Regions from separate parts of the Mycolicibacterium alvei genome, predicted to be linked through region 2. Evidence: riboswitches for the same ligand, from Rfam matches in the RefSeq annotation. Region 2 holds a riboswitch; the other holds the start of a gene.
What was found. A riboswitch is a leader RNA that binds a small molecule or an ion and turns the genes downstream of it on or off. The one in region 2 is predicted to bind S-adenosylmethionine.

Region 1 (7,919 bases), 1.7 Mb from region 2:
CGGACAGGCCGTTGTTGACGTTGACGCCGAGCTCGTCGAACAGCTTCTCGTGCTTGGCGAATGCGTCCTTGTAGAACACCTTGACGGCGTGGCCGAACACGATCGGGTGGCTGACCTTCATCATGGTCGCCTTGACGTGCAGCGAGAACATCACGCCGGTCTTGTAGGCGTCCTCGATCTGCTCCTCGTAGAACTCGATGAGCGCCTTCTTGCTCATGTACATGCTGTCGATGACGTCGCCCTCATCGAGCTTCACCTCGGGCTTCAAGACGATGGTCTCGCCCCCGGCGGTCTGCAGCTCCATGCGCACGTTGCGGGCTTTGTCGAGCGTCAGCGACTCTTCACCGTGGTAGAAGTCGCCGGTCTTCATGGTGGCCACGTGGGTACGCGAGGCCTGCGACCACTTGCCCATGCTGTGCGGGTGCTTGCGCGCGTATTCCTTGACCGCCTTAGGAGCGCGACGATCCGAGTTACCCTCGCGCAGAACAGGATTCACCGCGCTGCCGAGGATCTTCGAATAACGGTCGCGGATCGCCTTGTCTTCGTCGGTCTTGGCATCACCGGGGAAGTCCGGGAGCGCGTAGCCCTTCTCCTGCAGCTCCTTGATCGCGGCCAGCAGCTGCGGGACCGAGGCGCTGATGTTGGGCAGCTTGATGATGTTGGTGTCGGGCAGTTGGGTGAGTCGACCCAGCTCGCCGAGGTTGTCGGGGACCTTCTGCTCGTCGGTCAGGTAATCACCGAACTCGGCCAGGATGCGGGCCGCCACCGAGATATCACTGGTCTGGATATCGATACCGGCCGGTTCGGCAAAGGCGCGGACAATCGGCAGGAAGGAGTACGTCGCAAGCAGCGGCGCCTCGTCGGTCAGCGTGTAGATGATGGTCGGCTGCTGGGCAGTCATGGTTGCTCTCCCGGCGTCAGGTTCGGTTCGACGAGGATCACTCGTTGTCACCCGCGGTTATTCGCTGCTGTCGTATCGCGGGCCAGACTACAAGGGCGCCGAGAACCGCGGCGGGGCAGCTTTCGTTACTGACCAGTAACTTTAGTGCGCAGCGAGGCGTCCGACACCTCCATATGCCGACCGATCCGAACGTGTTCCAGTCCCGCGGGCGCAGAACAGGCAAACACCCCGAACAACCGACTGGCACGGCCTCCGCGCGTTGCGATAAGCTGCAGGCCGGTCATGAGTGTCAGCATCAAGCCCCGGCTTGCTGGCCGGCAACCCTCCAACCGCGGTGGGGTGCCCCGGGTGATGACCAGGTTGAGCAGTCGACGGAACTTTTCCGGCCGGCTGCAAGGCAAGCGCGGGTCCGAAGGTACGGGCCCCCAGACAGACAGGGAAACCTGATGGAGGTCAGCCATATGTATGTGTCCGTGAATTGCTGGTGTCTGCTGCCTGTCGTCGCTGACGACAGGCGCGACCCCCGGTAACCGACCACACTTCTACCTTCCGATCCCCTCACCGAGGAGACCCAGCCATGACAACCCCAGAGAACGCCAACTGGTCTTTCGAGACCAAGCAGGTCCACGCCGGCCAGACCCCGGACAGCGCCACCAACGCCCGTGCCCTGCCGATCTACCAGACCACGTCCTACACGTTCCGCGACACCGACCACGCCGCCGCTCTGTTCGGCCTGGCCGAGCCGGGCAACATCTACACCCGGATCATGAACCCCACCACCGACGTCGTCGAGCAGCGGGTCGCCGCGCTCGAAGGCGGGGTCGCGGCGCTGTTCCTGTCCTCCGGCCAGGCCGCGTCGACATTCGCGATCCTCAACCTTGCCGGCGCCGGCGACCACATCGTGTCCAGCCCGCGCCTCTACGGCGGCACGTACAACCTGTTCCAGCACACCCTGCCCAAGCTCGGTGTCGAGGTCAGCTTCGTCGACAACCCCGACGACCCGGACAGCTGGCGCGCCGCCGTGCGGCCCAACACCAAGGCGTTCTTCGCCGAGACGATCTCCAACCCGCAGATCGACATCCTCGACATCCCGAACGTGTCCGCGGTGGCGCACGACAACGGTGTCCCGCTGATCGTCGACAACACCATCGCCACGCCGTACCTGATCCAGCCGATCGCGCTCGGCGCCGACATCGTGGTGCACTCGGCGACCAAGTACCTGGGCGGGCACGGCTCGGCGATCGCCGGGGTGATCGTCGACGGCGGCAACTTCGACTGGACGGCCAGCGGGCGCTTCCCCGGCTTCACCAACCCGGACCCCAGCTACCACGGTGTGGTGTTCGCCGAGCTCGGCGCGCCGGCCTACGCACTGAAGGCCCGGGTGCAGCTCCTGCGCGACTTGGGCAGCGCCCTGTCACCCTTCAACGCCTTTTTGATCGCGCAGGGATTGGAAACGCTGTCGCTGCGTGTTGAACGCCATGTGGCCAATGCACAGAAGGTCGCCGAGTATCTGGCCGGGCAGTCCGGCGTGACATCGGTGAACTACGCCGGACTCCCCTCCTCGCCCTGGTACGAGCTGGGCCGGAAGCTCGCCCCGAAGGGCACCGGCGCGGTGCTCGCGTTCGAGTTGGCCGGCGGTGTGGACGCGGGCAAGGCGTTCGTCAACGCGCTGACGCTGCACAGCCACGTCGCCAACATCGGTGACGTGCGTTCGCTCGTGATCCATCCCGCCTCGACCACCCACGCGCAACTCTCCCCCGAGGAGCAGCTGTCCAGCGGCGTCACACCCGGTCTGGTTCGCCTGGCCGTCGGTATCGAGGGCATCGACGACATCCTCGCCGACCTGGAGCAGGGATTCGCCGCCGCCCGTCCGTTCAGCGGCGTCGCGCAGACCGCGGCGACGCTGTAGGACGGCGAGAAGACCGGCATGACGATCACCGAAGAACCCGCCGTGTCCACCCTCCCGTTGCCCGCCGAAGGCGAGACCAGCGTGGTGCACATCGGTGCCCTGACGCTGGAGAGCGGCATCGTCCTGCCGGACGTGTCGATCGCCGTGCAGCGATGGGGCGAGCTGTCCCCGGCACGCGACAACGTGGTGATGGTGCTGCACGCGCTGACCGGCGACTCGCACGTCACGGGACCGGCCGGCGACGGCCACCCGACCCCAGGCTGGTGGGACGGGGTTGCCGGACCGGGCGCCCCGATCGACACCGACCAGTGGTGCGCGATCTCGACCAATGTGCTCGGCGGTTGCCGCGGCTCCACCGGGCCCGGCTCGTTGGCCCCTGACGGAAAGCCCTGGGGCTCAAGGTTTCCCCAGATCACGATCCGTGACCAGGTCGAGGCCGACCGGGCCGCACTGGCCGCCTTGGGCATCACCGAGGTGGCCGTGGTGGTCGGCGGTTCGATGGGCGGAGCCCGGGCGCTCGAATGGATGGTCGGACACCCCGACGAGGTGCGAGCCGGTCTCGTCCTGGCCGTCGGGGCCCGCGCCACCGCCGACCAGATCGGCACCCAGAGCACGCAGGTGGCAGCGATCAAGGCGGATCCGGACTGGCAGGGCGGTGACTACCACGACACCGGTCGGGCGCCGCTGTCCGGGATGGAGATCGCCCGGCGCTTCGCGCACCTGACCTACCGCGGCGAAGAGGAACTCGACGAGCGCTTCGGCAACGAAGCCCAGGGCGACGAGAACCCGGCCACCGGTGGGCGCTACGGGGTACAGAGCTATCTCGAGTACCAGGGCGGCAAGTTGGCCCGCCGCTTCGACCCGGGTACCTATGTGATCCTCTCGGATGCGCTGTCCACCCACGATGTGGGCCGAGATCGCGGCGGCGTCGCCAGTGCGCTGCGCCGGTGCCCGGTGCCGGTCATCGTCGGCGGGATCACCTCCGACCGGCTCTACCCCATTCGACTCCAGCAGGAACTGGCCGAGTTGCTGCCCGGCTGCAACGGCCTCGACGTCGTCGACTCGGAGTACGGTCACGACGGCTTCCTGGTCGAGACGGAAGTGGTGGGCAAATTGATCCGCCGCACCCTGGAGCTGGCACAGCGGTGAGCTCACCCGAGGCGCGTTCCCTGTCCTTCGGCTCAGAGGCCGCGGCATACGAACGCGGCCGGCCGTCGTATCCGCCGGAGGCGATCGACTGGTTGCTGCCCGCGGACGCACGCGATGTGCTGGACCTGGGCGCAGGTACCGGCAAGCTGACAACCCGGCTCGTCGAGCGCGGACTGGACGTCATCGCCGTCGACCCCATCCCGGAAATGCTTGAGCTGCTGTCGAACTCGTTGCCGGACACCCCGGCATTGCTGGGCACGGCCGAGGAGATCCCGCTGGCCGACAACAGCGTCGACGCCGTGCTGGTGGCCCAGGCCTGGCACTGGTTCGACCCCGAGCGGGCCGTGAAAGAGGTCAGCCGGGTGCTGCGCCCCGGCGGCCGGTTGGGCCTGGTGTGGAACACGCGCGACGAGCGGTCGGGCTGGGTCAAGGATCTGGGCCGCATCATCGGGCCCGAGCACGATCCGAACAACGAGGTGGCGCTGGCCGAGCCATTCGGGGAAATCGAACGCCGCCAGGTGGAGTGGACGAGTTACCTGACGCCCCAGGCCCTCATCGATCTGGTGGCCTCACGCAGCTACTGCATCACCTCACCGGAGCGGGTGCGCACCCGGACGCTGGTGCAGGTGCGTGAACTGCTGGCCACCCACCCGGCGCTGGCCCATTCATCGGGCCTGGCGCTGCCCTACGTCACGGTCGGTATCCGAGCGACCCTGACCTAGTCCGCTCCGGCGCCGCGCCCTCAGGCGCTGAGCGCATCCAGTTCCGATTCCGGCCCAACCCAACGCTGCAGCGCACCACGTAGTCGGTCTCGGTCGGACTCGGCGACATCGTCTGCCGCCCAGGCGACATAGCCGTCGGGCCGGATCAGCAGGAACGCGGCGGGCCGGTCTTCTGCGGTCGCCACCGCCACCTCCAGCCGGTCGCGCCAGCCTTCGATCACGTCGGCGTAGTCGCCGCCGGACAGGTCGAGCAACAACGGCCTCCCCGACTGCAGCAACTCGGCAATCCGGCGACCGTCATCCAGGACGAAATCGGGGACGAAGAATCCGGACAGCCGATGCTCGTCATCGACGTCGTAACGGACATCCGAGCCGGCCAGCACCCCGGCGATGTGCGCCGAGCCGTCCGGCGTCGCCAGGAGTTCACCGAAAAGCGTTCGCAGTGCGGTGACTTCGGGACCGGCAGCCATCAGGGCAGCCTGGGCCATCGCCTGCATCATCACCCGCTGCCCCGCCGGCCAACGCTCGCTGTGGTAGCTGTCCAACAGACCGTCGGGTGCCCGACCCTGCACCGTGGCGGCCAGTTTCCATCCCAGGTTCATGGCGTCCTGCAGTCCCAGGTTCAGACCGGGGCCACCCATGGCCGAGTGGACATGTGCGGCGTCGCCCACCAGGAAGACGTTACCGGCCCGGTACTGCGCTGCCTGACGGGTGTTCTGTCCGTTGATCCGGCGCAGGGCATGTGGTCCCGGCCCGTCCGGGGGCGCGATCGGCAGGTCAGCGCCGACCACTCGCCTCACGCTCTCACGCAACTCGTCGATCGTCAGGTCCGGCGCGTCGTCGGGCAGGATGGATCCGTATTCGATGGTCCCGAGCATCGACCGTCCCTGCTGGAATTCCGCATAGATCAGTACACCGCCGTCGAACCGATTGTGCCCGAAAGGGATATGTCCGACACCGGGAATGTTCAACGCGCCGTAGCCGGAACGCAACTCCTCCGGCAGGCTGATGTGGGCCACCCGTGCGATCACCTCGGAGGTCAGCCCGGGAAACTCGATGTCGGCCTTCTTCCTGACCGGACTACGGCCCCCGTCGGCGCCGACAAGGTAGGTGGTCGACAGTCGGTAGCTCCCCGTGGATGCCGCGACATCCACGGTGATGCCATCGGATTGCTGCTGGAGATCGACGAGCTCGTGCCCCCAACGGATCTCGACCCCAAGGCCCTGCACCCAGTCCACCAGTTGGCGCACCACCTTGGGCTGTTGAATCACCATGCCGTACATGGGGTTCTCGACAACATCGGCGAACGGCACCTGCATGCCGGCGAATATGTAGCCGCCCATAGGCTGCGGAGCCTCGCCCGATCCACTGAGCGTCCGATACAGACCCCGCAGATCGAGCACGCGATTTGCCTGCCCGACAATGCCATTCGCCTTGAGTTCGGGGCTCGGCTCGGGCAGCTGCTCGAGCACCACCGGCCGCACCCCGGCCAGCGCCAGCTCCCCCGCCACCAGCAGGCCGTTGGGACCGGCGCCGCAGATGACGACGTCTACCTGATCTTTCATTTCTTCCCTCCTGGCTCAGGCAGGCCCGCGGCCACCGCCGCGAACCCTTTACGCAGCAGTGACGTGAAAGGCACTGGTGGATCGGCGATCCCGTATTCGTCCATCGCGACATCGCCGACCGCACGCACCACGGCGGCCACCAGCCGCGGATACATATCGCGTTCCGGGTCGGTGCCGGTCCGTTCGGCGATCGCCGTCACCCACTCGTCGGACATCCCTCGGAAGGTCGCATCGCGTATCTCCGGGATCATCAGCAGTTTTCGGACCTCGGCCAGCTGCCGGCGGGTCGGCAGCACGTTCTCCGCACCGTAGACATCGGACATATCGGCGTCCACCGGACTGGTCACGGACTCGGCGATCGCGGTCCACAGCGGTTCGTCTGCCGGGCGAGACCTCAGCAGGTCGATGCTGCGACGCAAGCGCTCCTGCTGCCGGTATGCCAGCGCGTCGTACTTGCCGGCGAAGTAGTTGGTGAAGGTGCGCAGCGAGACCCCGGCCAGATTGGCGATGTCCTCGCGGGTGACGTTCTCCAGTCCGCGCTCGAACGCCAACGTCAACGCCGCATCGCTCAGCGCCCGTCGTGTATCGAGCTTCTTACGCTCCCGCAGTCCCGGCTCCATGCCACCACGCTAGACCAATTGTTGCCTATTGGGCAATATTGCCCGCTGGGCATTTCCTGTGAGGATCGCGAGTGCCGAGCCCATCAGGCGCCTTGCATCTAGGTCCTTGCCGGTGCACCGAAAGGCCAGTTATTACCCGGAGTTTCCCCAGCTCAGTGCAAGAACTTGCCACTCGGGCGAGAAAATTACGAGGTGCCCAGCGGGTCGATGGTCCAGGCGATGTAGAGCACGGCGGCACATACCGTCGCGGTGGTCGTGAAGTCGATGGTCCGCGAGCGCACCACCAGGAGCCCGGCCCGCTCGTCGGTCAGGGCCAGCCGCAGCGCGGCCGCAGCGCCCACACCCATCCCGATGACCAGCGCCCCGCGGCGCCAGTAGCCCGCCGCCACCAGTGCGAACGCCGCGATGAAGAACAGCCCGACCACCAGGATCGGCCACTGTCCGGCGAACACCTTGCGGACGAATTCGTTTACTGTCACGCCAGTTTCGACTCTTCGAGCTCGACGACGTTGGTCAGCAGGAACGCCCGCGTCAACGGCCCCACTCCGCCCGGATTGGGTGACACGTGCCCGGCCACGTCCCAGACATCGGGTGCGACGTCACCGGTGAGCTTGCCGTCCACCCGGCTCACACCGACGTCGACGACGGCCGCGCCGGGCTTGACCATGTCGGCGGTCACCATGTGCGGCACCCCGACCGCGGCGATGATGATGTCCGCCTGCCGGGTCAACGCGGGCAAATCGCGGGTTCCGGTGTGGCACAGGGTGACGGTGGCGTTCTCCGAACGACGGGTCAGCAGCAGGCCCATCGGCCGCCCGACGGTCACCCCGCGCCCGATCACCACCACGTGCGCCCCCGCGATCGGTACGTCGAACCGGCGCAACAGGTGCACGATGCCGCGGGGGGTACACGGAAGCGGTGCAGCCTTACCGAGCACGAGCCGGCCGAGGTTGGTCGGATGCAGGCCGTCGGCGTCCTTGTCCGGGTCGATGCGTTCCAGTGCGGCGTTCTCGTCGAGATGCTTGGGCAGCGGAAGCTGCACGATGTAGCCCG
Region 2 (7,919 bases):
CTTCGTGAGCCGAGTGAGGCACACCAACAGTTCCGCGCTAGGTACGCCGTCATCGGCGAGCACATCAAGGCCGACGAGGTATACCACTCAGTCAGGTTTCAGGTTGTGTCCGCGTCTTGGTGGGGAGACGCCGAGGACGAGGCGCAAAGCCTCAGCGGCGATCACCTGCGCATCTACAACGAAGACGGCACGCGATGGTTCGAATTTACGGCCTTGACTGGAGCGACGTTGGGCGATCTCGACTCCGGAGTGATTAACGCAGTCACGACGCTGATCGAACTGGCCACGACGAACGAAGTGACGGACGCGAACGTACAGGTTCGGACCGAGGCCGAAGGGGCATGGCGGATCGTCGATCGCGGCCAACAATCCGTCAAGAAGTCTGGCCATCCCCTGATAGGCACGCAGCACCTCACCGCCGAGAAGTTCGCAACGTGGATTGATTTCCGTCACGAGACTCAAGGACTCGACGCTGCTGTCCTGGACGACCTTCCTGGCGTTGCAATTCAGACACGCGTGCTGACGCTTGGATCGGTCGCCGAAGGACTACACCGGCGCCTGTTTGGCCAGGGTGAAAAGCGCGTAAAGGGATTGTCAAGCAGCAGGATCGAGAAAATGCGCCGCCTCGCCCGTGAGGCCGCGCTCACGAGGATGACGGAGCCCGAGTACTCAGACGAAGACCGTGCCGAGTTCGGTAAAGCAATCAATGAAGCGTTCTCACACATAAACGAACAGACCTTTCGCAGCCGCATGGAAGACTTGCTGACCGACGCCCGACGCTCGATCCCGAGTCTTGGCGCCGGTTTTGCAGATTGGCCAAATGCTGTGTCAACGGCACGCAACCTCATGGCTCATCAGCCGTCGCTGCCTGATGACGTTGACGCCGACCAGTTTCTGGACTTGCTCGTCGCGCTGAGCTACTCCATCGCGTGGGTGCTGCGGACGAACATGCTAAACAAAGCCGGATTCGATGTTCCTACAATGCAAGAGGGGTATCGCGATTCATCGTCGTACGGTCATCACCTCGCGAACACGCGGATGCTGCTCGCAGGCAGCCCATGGGGGGTTAACACCAATACCGTTCAGTTAAGACTACAAGGGTGTAGTTTGTAGTCATGCCTCGTGCGGGTTGGCGTAAGCCTGAGTCGGATCGGCGGTTGTCGGATCTGGTGTCGGTGGGTGTGTTGACGCGGGTGTTTCCGCCGGCGTTGGTCGATGAGGTGATTGAGGCGTCGGGTCGTATGCAGGTGCGTCATCGTGCGTTGCCGGCGCGGGTGATGGCCTATTTCGCGATCGGGATGGGCCTGTATTCCGAGGGTTCGTATGAGGATGTGTTGGCCCAGCTCACTGATGGTTTGGCCTGGGCATCGGGGTGGCGCGAACAGTATCGGTTGCCTGGTAAGTCGGCGATCTTTCAGGCTCGGGAGCGGTTGGGATCGGCACCGCTGGCGGCGTTGTTCGAGCGGGTGGCTCAGCCGTTGGGTGGGCCTGATACGCCAGGGACGTGGGTGGCCCGGCGGCGAGTGGTCGCCATCGACGGAACGTGCGTTGATGTGGCGGATACCCCGGTCAATGACGAGTTCTTCGGTCGGCCCGCAGTGAGCAAGGGCGAGAAGTCGGCGTTCCCGCAGGCGAGGTTGTTGGCTGTCGCCGAGTGCGGTACGCACGCTATCTTTGCGGCCACGATCGGCGCCTATCGGGACTCTGAAGCCTCGATGGTTGAGCGTGTACGGGGTGCGCTGAGTCCGGGGATGCTGCTGTTGGCCGACCGCGGTTTCTTTTCATACGCTCTGTGGCGCAATACTTCTGACACCGGATGCGACCTGCTGTGGCGGGTGAGCACGGGACGCAACGGGCCGACGCCGATACACGTCGAAGACCTGCCCGACGGTTCATGGTTGGCGCATCTGCGTGCGTCCAAGGATCGTCATAGCGAGCCGATGCTGGCGCGGGTCATCGATTACACCCTTGATGATGGCCGCGACAATCCCACCGTCTATCGACTCATGACGACCTTGCTCGATCCCGCCGAAGCTCCTGCTGATGTGCTGGCGACCGCGTATGCCCAACGGTGGGAGATCGAAAGCGTCTTCGACGAACTCAAGACCCACCAACGTGGATCCAAGGTGGTGTTGCGCTGAAATCCCCAGATCTCGTCCTGCAGGAGATCTGGGGATATCTGTGCTGCCACTATGCAATTCGATCACTGATGGGCGAGGCCGCCGCGCACGCCGGCCGTGACCCCGATCTGGTCAGTTTCACCGCGGCACTGCGTATCGCCCGTCAATCCGTCGCCCAGCAGGGCGCTTTTTCCCCCTAACCAGCGACGATCAGCCGACCGGCACTGGCGCGCGTTCGTGCACCGACTCCTTGGTCGACTCAACCCAGCACGGCGCTCCCGCTCAGCACCCCGCGTGATCAAACGCAAAATGCCCAGGTGGCACGTCAAAAGGACTGCGCACCAACACTGGCCTCAACCCGAGCATCCGCCGCATATCAGAATCACCGCCCTTAACTGAACGGTATTGGGGTTAACACCGATTTGGGCACGCGTGACAACGAGTCCACCTAGGGCCTCGCATGATGGCCATTCCGCCAGCCCGCCCACCCGGGCAAGCCGTCTCAGTGGTCATCTATCCGTGCAGCAGACCCAACCTCAGCTATTCTTTCCGAAACGTACTGGATGTTATTCGACCTCGCGCCAGCGGTAACACTCGCGGGTGGGGCTGGATAGCAAAAGCCTGGCGAGTGATGCGGCAGTCACGCACAGAGTCGGGCTTCAAAACTGAAGTGGTCGTTGCGACATTCGGCAGTCACGAAGTCAACGCCGATCGTATGACCGGTGCCGCGCGGCGCGCACGCGGCACCGTAATTTTGTTGTGCTGCAGTAGGGTTGGCAGTCGCCCTATAGATGAAGTGAAATCGTTGAGCACCCGAAAGGACTCAATCCCGTGTCGTATCGGTACTTCTAGCGAGAACCTTTGCCCTGGCCAGGGATTATTCGGAACTCTCCGCCTCAAGTAAGTACCGGGTGAATCGTCATTAACCGCTTTGATGCGCCACACAGTCGCTGTAGTGCCCGCACGACTCACGGAATGTAGACGGCCCGAATGTCGTTGATCTCCCTGAGCTTCAGGAGATGCCGCGTCAAGCTCCGGCTAGCGGTCCGCCAACCCCACGTTCATAGGTGGCCCGGATGACGAGGTGCCGCGCACCAACCGGTGTGAGGAAGAGCGTCTCTTCGGAGGCCCCTGTTGAGGAGCTTGCCCGTGCTGTACAGCGACACCACCACCGACATCGTCTGGATCGACCACGAGCTTGTTGCAGCGCTACGCGAAGAGATAGCCGAGCTGGACGACGAGCAGCTACTGAAGCGCGAGTACGATCTCCACGGTGATGCTGCCATCCGTGAGTACATCATCGAGGCGTCTCTTGTCGGCATCTACACCAGCGTTGGCCCCGAGGTCGCATTCCGACGCATCAGCGACGGTGAGGTATTCAGCCCCGATGAGATCGAGGCTGAGTTCGCGCAGGACGTTTGCGACTTGGAACCCGCCCACCGTGCCGAGATCACCTTCGCCCGCTGGATGGACGAGGTGGGCTACGTAGAGGTACACACCGAAGATGAGATCGCAGAGGGCCAGGAGTGAGTACGGATCAGGATCGCCGCTTACGTGCCGAGCTGGCAAGGGAACTTGGCTTTTGGCCCGCCACCCTCGACTCGGACGATATCGCGCAACATCGGCTGGCCGCCGCCGCCGATCGGGGCAAGCTAGGCCTGGAAGAGATCCACCGGCGGTGGGCGTGGTATCGGGAGGAGAAGCGGCGGTGCGATGCCGAGGAACAGGGCCGCTCTGATGTCGCAGACCTCTAGGCAATATGCGTCCAGTGAGCCGGAGCACCGGTTGTGTGCCGTGTTGACAGCTGAGCTGGGCTTCTCCCCTGCGACCCTCGATCCTGACGACATCGAGCGTCACAGTCGCTCGAATGCGGCTCCGGATTCCGCACCGACGATTGAGTGGATCGGGCGCAAGTGTGCCAGTGCACGACTCTGGGGAGATCGCCGATAACGGATTCGAGGCCACGGCGCGATCGTTCCAACATAGTGGAGTGCGCCGTGTGTCTCCACGAGGCTGCTGCGCACGGTCCCACGAGTCTGGACGGTTCGAGGTGACGATAGCCGCGTGCTCCAAGATCCTGTTCGCCACCTCGAGAATACGGATTGTGATGCACCAAATCTTGCCCGCATTCAGTAGCTTTGAGGGCGATGACATTCCCAAATACGCCTGGAACACGGCCAGCAGCCAAACCACCAACTCTCGACGACGCCCCTGTTCGACGTAGCCGACGAGTTGGCGCGGCTCGCCATGGAGCAGACCGGGCCGACGGGGTGATTTATAGCGATTGTCACTTCGATGGGTGACGAACCGGACTACAACCTGGGTCGACAAGGGGCACCAGCGCCTAGATGGGAAGACCTCGACGCAGAGACCCGCGCAAAGTTGACCCAAGCGCTTGCGACAACAGTGCAAGACCTGCGGATCGCGATACAACCCGTAATCGACTCGGTACGGGAGACAGTGCTCCCAGTGCTCGAAAGCTTCTCGGACTGGCTGCCGTCTCTGGTGCCGGCCTATGACATGTTTGGGGAGATCACCGCATTTTTGCGGGAGTGGGTACCCAACTGGCCGAGCGACCTTGACACCGAAAAGGCTTGGGACATCACCGGGACGGGGATTCCCTTGGCCTTCGTTCCGTGCCCAAGCATTGTCCATGCACTTGTCGCGGCAGACACTGGCCGCGACCGCCTCGACATCTTGATGGACTCGAAGGACCGCATACTAAAGGACTGCCGAGACGCCCTCGATCCTGACGACGGAAGTCCAGTAGCGGAGTCGCTGGCCATGCTGCCCCCGCTCTTGCTCGAAGCAATCGACGTTCTGGAAGCTGGGCATGTGGCTGCATGTTGCACGCTCGCAACTTCTGTCATCGACTCGGCGCTCCGGCGAACGTCGAAGAAAACGTTCAACTACAACGTCGTCCGAACCGGCTCGGTGAAGATCAAACTTCAAGAAGCCGTTGCAAAGAACGAATTTCGAGTGGCACTCGCTGAGCGTCCACTCCATTCATTGTTGGAGGAGTGGCGGCCCGACATTCCGAAGCCGATGCCGTCCATGCCGTCTCGCCATGTCGTCGCACACTGGGCTGACCCGTCCCATATGACGGAGGTGAACGCAATCATTACCACCATGGCCGCTACCAGCTTGATCTTAGGTCTCGCTGAACGTGAGGCAGTTTCAGCGCTTATCGACGGCGAGATGCGCTAGCGGCTAAGCCCCTGGGCTGTCGGTCTACGCGAAGGACTTGCCAAGAGCGTTGACACATCATGCTGCTTGGTGGTGCGCGAGTCGTTGGAGGTGCGGTGTCGGTGTCGGGCATCTCGTGACCGTCTCGTAAGAGTCGAGTTCCGAGCGTCTCGAAAGACTTTCGCACAACTTGGTGCACATCACCTGAAGGCACCTACCACACCCTTGGACTCGCCATATGCGCCCGGCTAACTGCGGGCGACGTGACCGACCGCTCAAGCGAACAAGCACGTTTACATGAAGTCGTCGGGCATGGCGATGGCAGCGGCTAACATTCGCCCATGCCGCTGCGGATCGGTGAGACCTTCGCCGGGTACCGGATTCTGCGTTTGCTTGGGTCCGGGGGAATGGGCGAGGTCTACCTCGTCCAGCATCCCCGGCTTCCCCGCCAGGAAGCCCTGAAGGTCTTACGCCCCGAGTTCTCCCAGGACGAGTCGTTTCGGGAGCGGTTCATCCGCGAAGCAGATCTCGCCTCGGGACTGCGCCATCCCCACATCGTCGGCATTCACGACCGAGGCGAGCACGACGGCCAGCTGTGGATCGCGATGGATTACATCGACGGCACCGACCTCAGCCATCTCCTGGAGCAGCGCTACCCGCAGGGCATGCCGGTCGGTCACGTCCTGCCGATCGTCACGGCTGTGGCCAGCGCGCTGGACTACGCCCACAAGAAGGGCCTACTACACCGAGACGTCAAGCCCGCCAACATCCTCGTCGCCGACCTCGACACCGATGACCCCAAGATCTACCTCGCCGACTTCGGGATCGCCCGCCCCCTCGATGACACCAGTGGCATCACAACCACCAACATGACAGTCGGGACAGTGGCCTACTCGGCCCCGGAGCAGCTCATGGGTGACTCGATGGATGGGCGGGCCGACCAGTATGCCCTCGCAGCGACGACCTACCACCTGTTGACCGGGTCGCAGCTCTTCCCGAACACCAACCCCGCCGTCGTCATCAGTCGCCACCTCAGTGCGCCAGTTCCTCTCCTTGGTGGCATACAACCCGAACTCGCATCGCTCGACCCAGTTCTGGCTGCCGCGTTGGCCAAGAATCCCGAGAATCGGTTCGCATGCTGTACCGACTACGCCCGTGCACTCACCGAAACCGTTGCACCGCAAACCCGGAGAGTTGGTGCAGCGCCCACCACCCCTGGCCCCGCAGTGCGTAGGGTCCACCGCACGGCTTCCCCGTCCAAACCCGTTGGCGCTACTGCCCGTGGCGACTCTGCTAGCTCGGTCAGACGGTGGCTGATCGGCAGCTCGGTTGCGGCGGTGTTGCTGCTGCTCGGTGTTACCGGGGTGCTGTGGCGGCCTTGGCAGCACCCGCAATCAACTACCACCGTCATCACATCGAACAATGCGCCGACCACATCGGCTCCATCCCCGACCGCGACGACAGCGGCACCGGCCCCTGTCCCGACTTCTGCTGCGCCGGAGCCTGCCCCTCCGACGAGTCCGGTAGCGACACCCTCGGTGGCGGTGACAACGCCTGCGCCCAATCCCAACGGGCCTGGGTGTTCACCCCAGCGACTGGACAAGTGTGGTCAATGGACGCCCGAGCAGGCCGCGTTCGCCTGCAGGGCAGTCTTGGGTGGAGCCGACTACACCACCGACCTCAAGCGCATGCTGATGAATCGCTACGGCCTGAGTGACGAGAGCGCCTTCTTCCTCGGCAAGGAAGCCATGTACAGCATTAACAGCGGTGGCTACATCGGCACCGGGGGCAACGCCGACGGCCCACATCCCCTGTGCAACGACATCGTTCCTTGACAAGACGTCCGAGCCCGCCGGCCGGCCCACCGGGTGGCACGGCCTCAGACGCTGAAGGTTGAAATTTCGTCGTGCCCCACTTAGGACGGAACTGTCCGAGTGGACGAACCACTGCTGAGTGGGGAGAGAGCTTCGATGATCAGCGCAGAAATTGCTGTTGCTGCGGTCGCGGTCCTGGCCAGTAGCACCACGGCGGTCGTCAGCATGGTTGTTGCCTACCGTTCTCAGCGGTCGGCGATACGGGAACAGAACCTATGGCAAGAACGGACCAACACCTACCTGAAACTCCAGGGATGGCTTCATGCGATCTATGAATGGGATGACCGAGGACATCGAAATGACCCGCCATCTCCCGACCTTGACACCATGATGAGGGTCAGGCTCTTTGCCAGCCCCTTCATCGTCGAGCATTTCGCGCAAATGGAGCGCGTCGTCGACCGAGCTGTGTGCGCCAGACGCGATAAAGACTGGGAGACCTTCGACAATCTGCGACTTCAACTGAGCGTTGGGTTCGCAGTAGATCTAAACGCCCTAATGCGTGATGAACTTCGGGGACATTCGAATGAGTACGTGGCGACTCCTAGTGGTCAGATCCGACTTCGATGGCGCAAACGACAAGCTTTGAGATTTTGGGTCCTCAAACCACGTTTGCGGCGTGGGCGTGGTCGCATCGTTGAGATCGAGATGCCGGAGAGCGGCACCGCGCCGTAGGATCACGCGGTCGCAGGGCAAGTGGTTTGTTTCGCGAGCCAAGCTTGGGCCGCGGCAGCCAGCGCCA

Region 1: it holds a riboswitch for S-adenosylmethionine, as region 2 does, so the genes downstream of both, G6N44_RS11015 (bifunctional o-acetylhomoserine/o-acetylserine sulfhydrylase) here and G6N44_RS02655 (hypothetical protein) in region 2, are expected to answer to the same signal.

What each region holds. Positions count from the first base shown of each region.
Region 1 covers NZ_AP022565.1:2,283,387-2,291,305, forward strand. Annotated here, with positions in the region: gene G6N44_RS11010 (NADP-dependent isocitrate dehydrogenase) at 1-901, opposite strand, end outside; SAM riboswitch class IV at 1,180-1,311, shown strand; gene G6N44_RS11015 (bifunctional o-acetylhomoserine/o-acetylserine sulfhydrylase) at 1,479-2,810, shown strand; gene metX (homoserine O-acetyltransferase MetX) at 2,829-3,959, shown strand; gene G6N44_RS11025 (class I SAM-dependent methyltransferase) at 3,956-4,681, shown strand; gene G6N44_RS11030 (FAD-dependent monooxygenase) at 4,702-6,246, opposite strand; gene G6N44_RS11035 (TetR/AcrR family transcriptional regulator) at 6,243-6,866, opposite strand; gene G6N44_RS11040 (DUF3017 domain-containing protein) at 7,052-7,345, opposite strand; gene G6N44_RS11045 (bifunctional methylenetetrahydrofolate dehydrogenase/methenyltetrahydrofolate cyclohydrolase) at 7,342-7,919, opposite strand, start outside.
Region 2 covers NZ_AP022565.1:571,682-579,600, reverse strand. Annotated here, with positions in the region: gene G6N44_RS02665 (ApeA N-terminal domain 1-containing protein) at 1-1,113, shown strand, start outside; partial or broken gene G6N44_RS02660 (IS4 family transposase) at 1,116-2,320, shown strand; SAM riboswitch class IV at 3,131-3,240, shown strand; gene G6N44_RS02655 (hypothetical protein) at 3,270-3,650, shown strand; gene G6N44_RS02650 (hypothetical protein) at 3,647-3,874, shown strand; gene G6N44_RS02645 (hypothetical protein) at 4,590-5,327, shown strand; gene G6N44_RS02640 (serine/threonine-protein kinase) at 5,648-7,141, shown strand; gene G6N44_RS02635 (hypothetical protein) at 7,277-7,852, shown strand.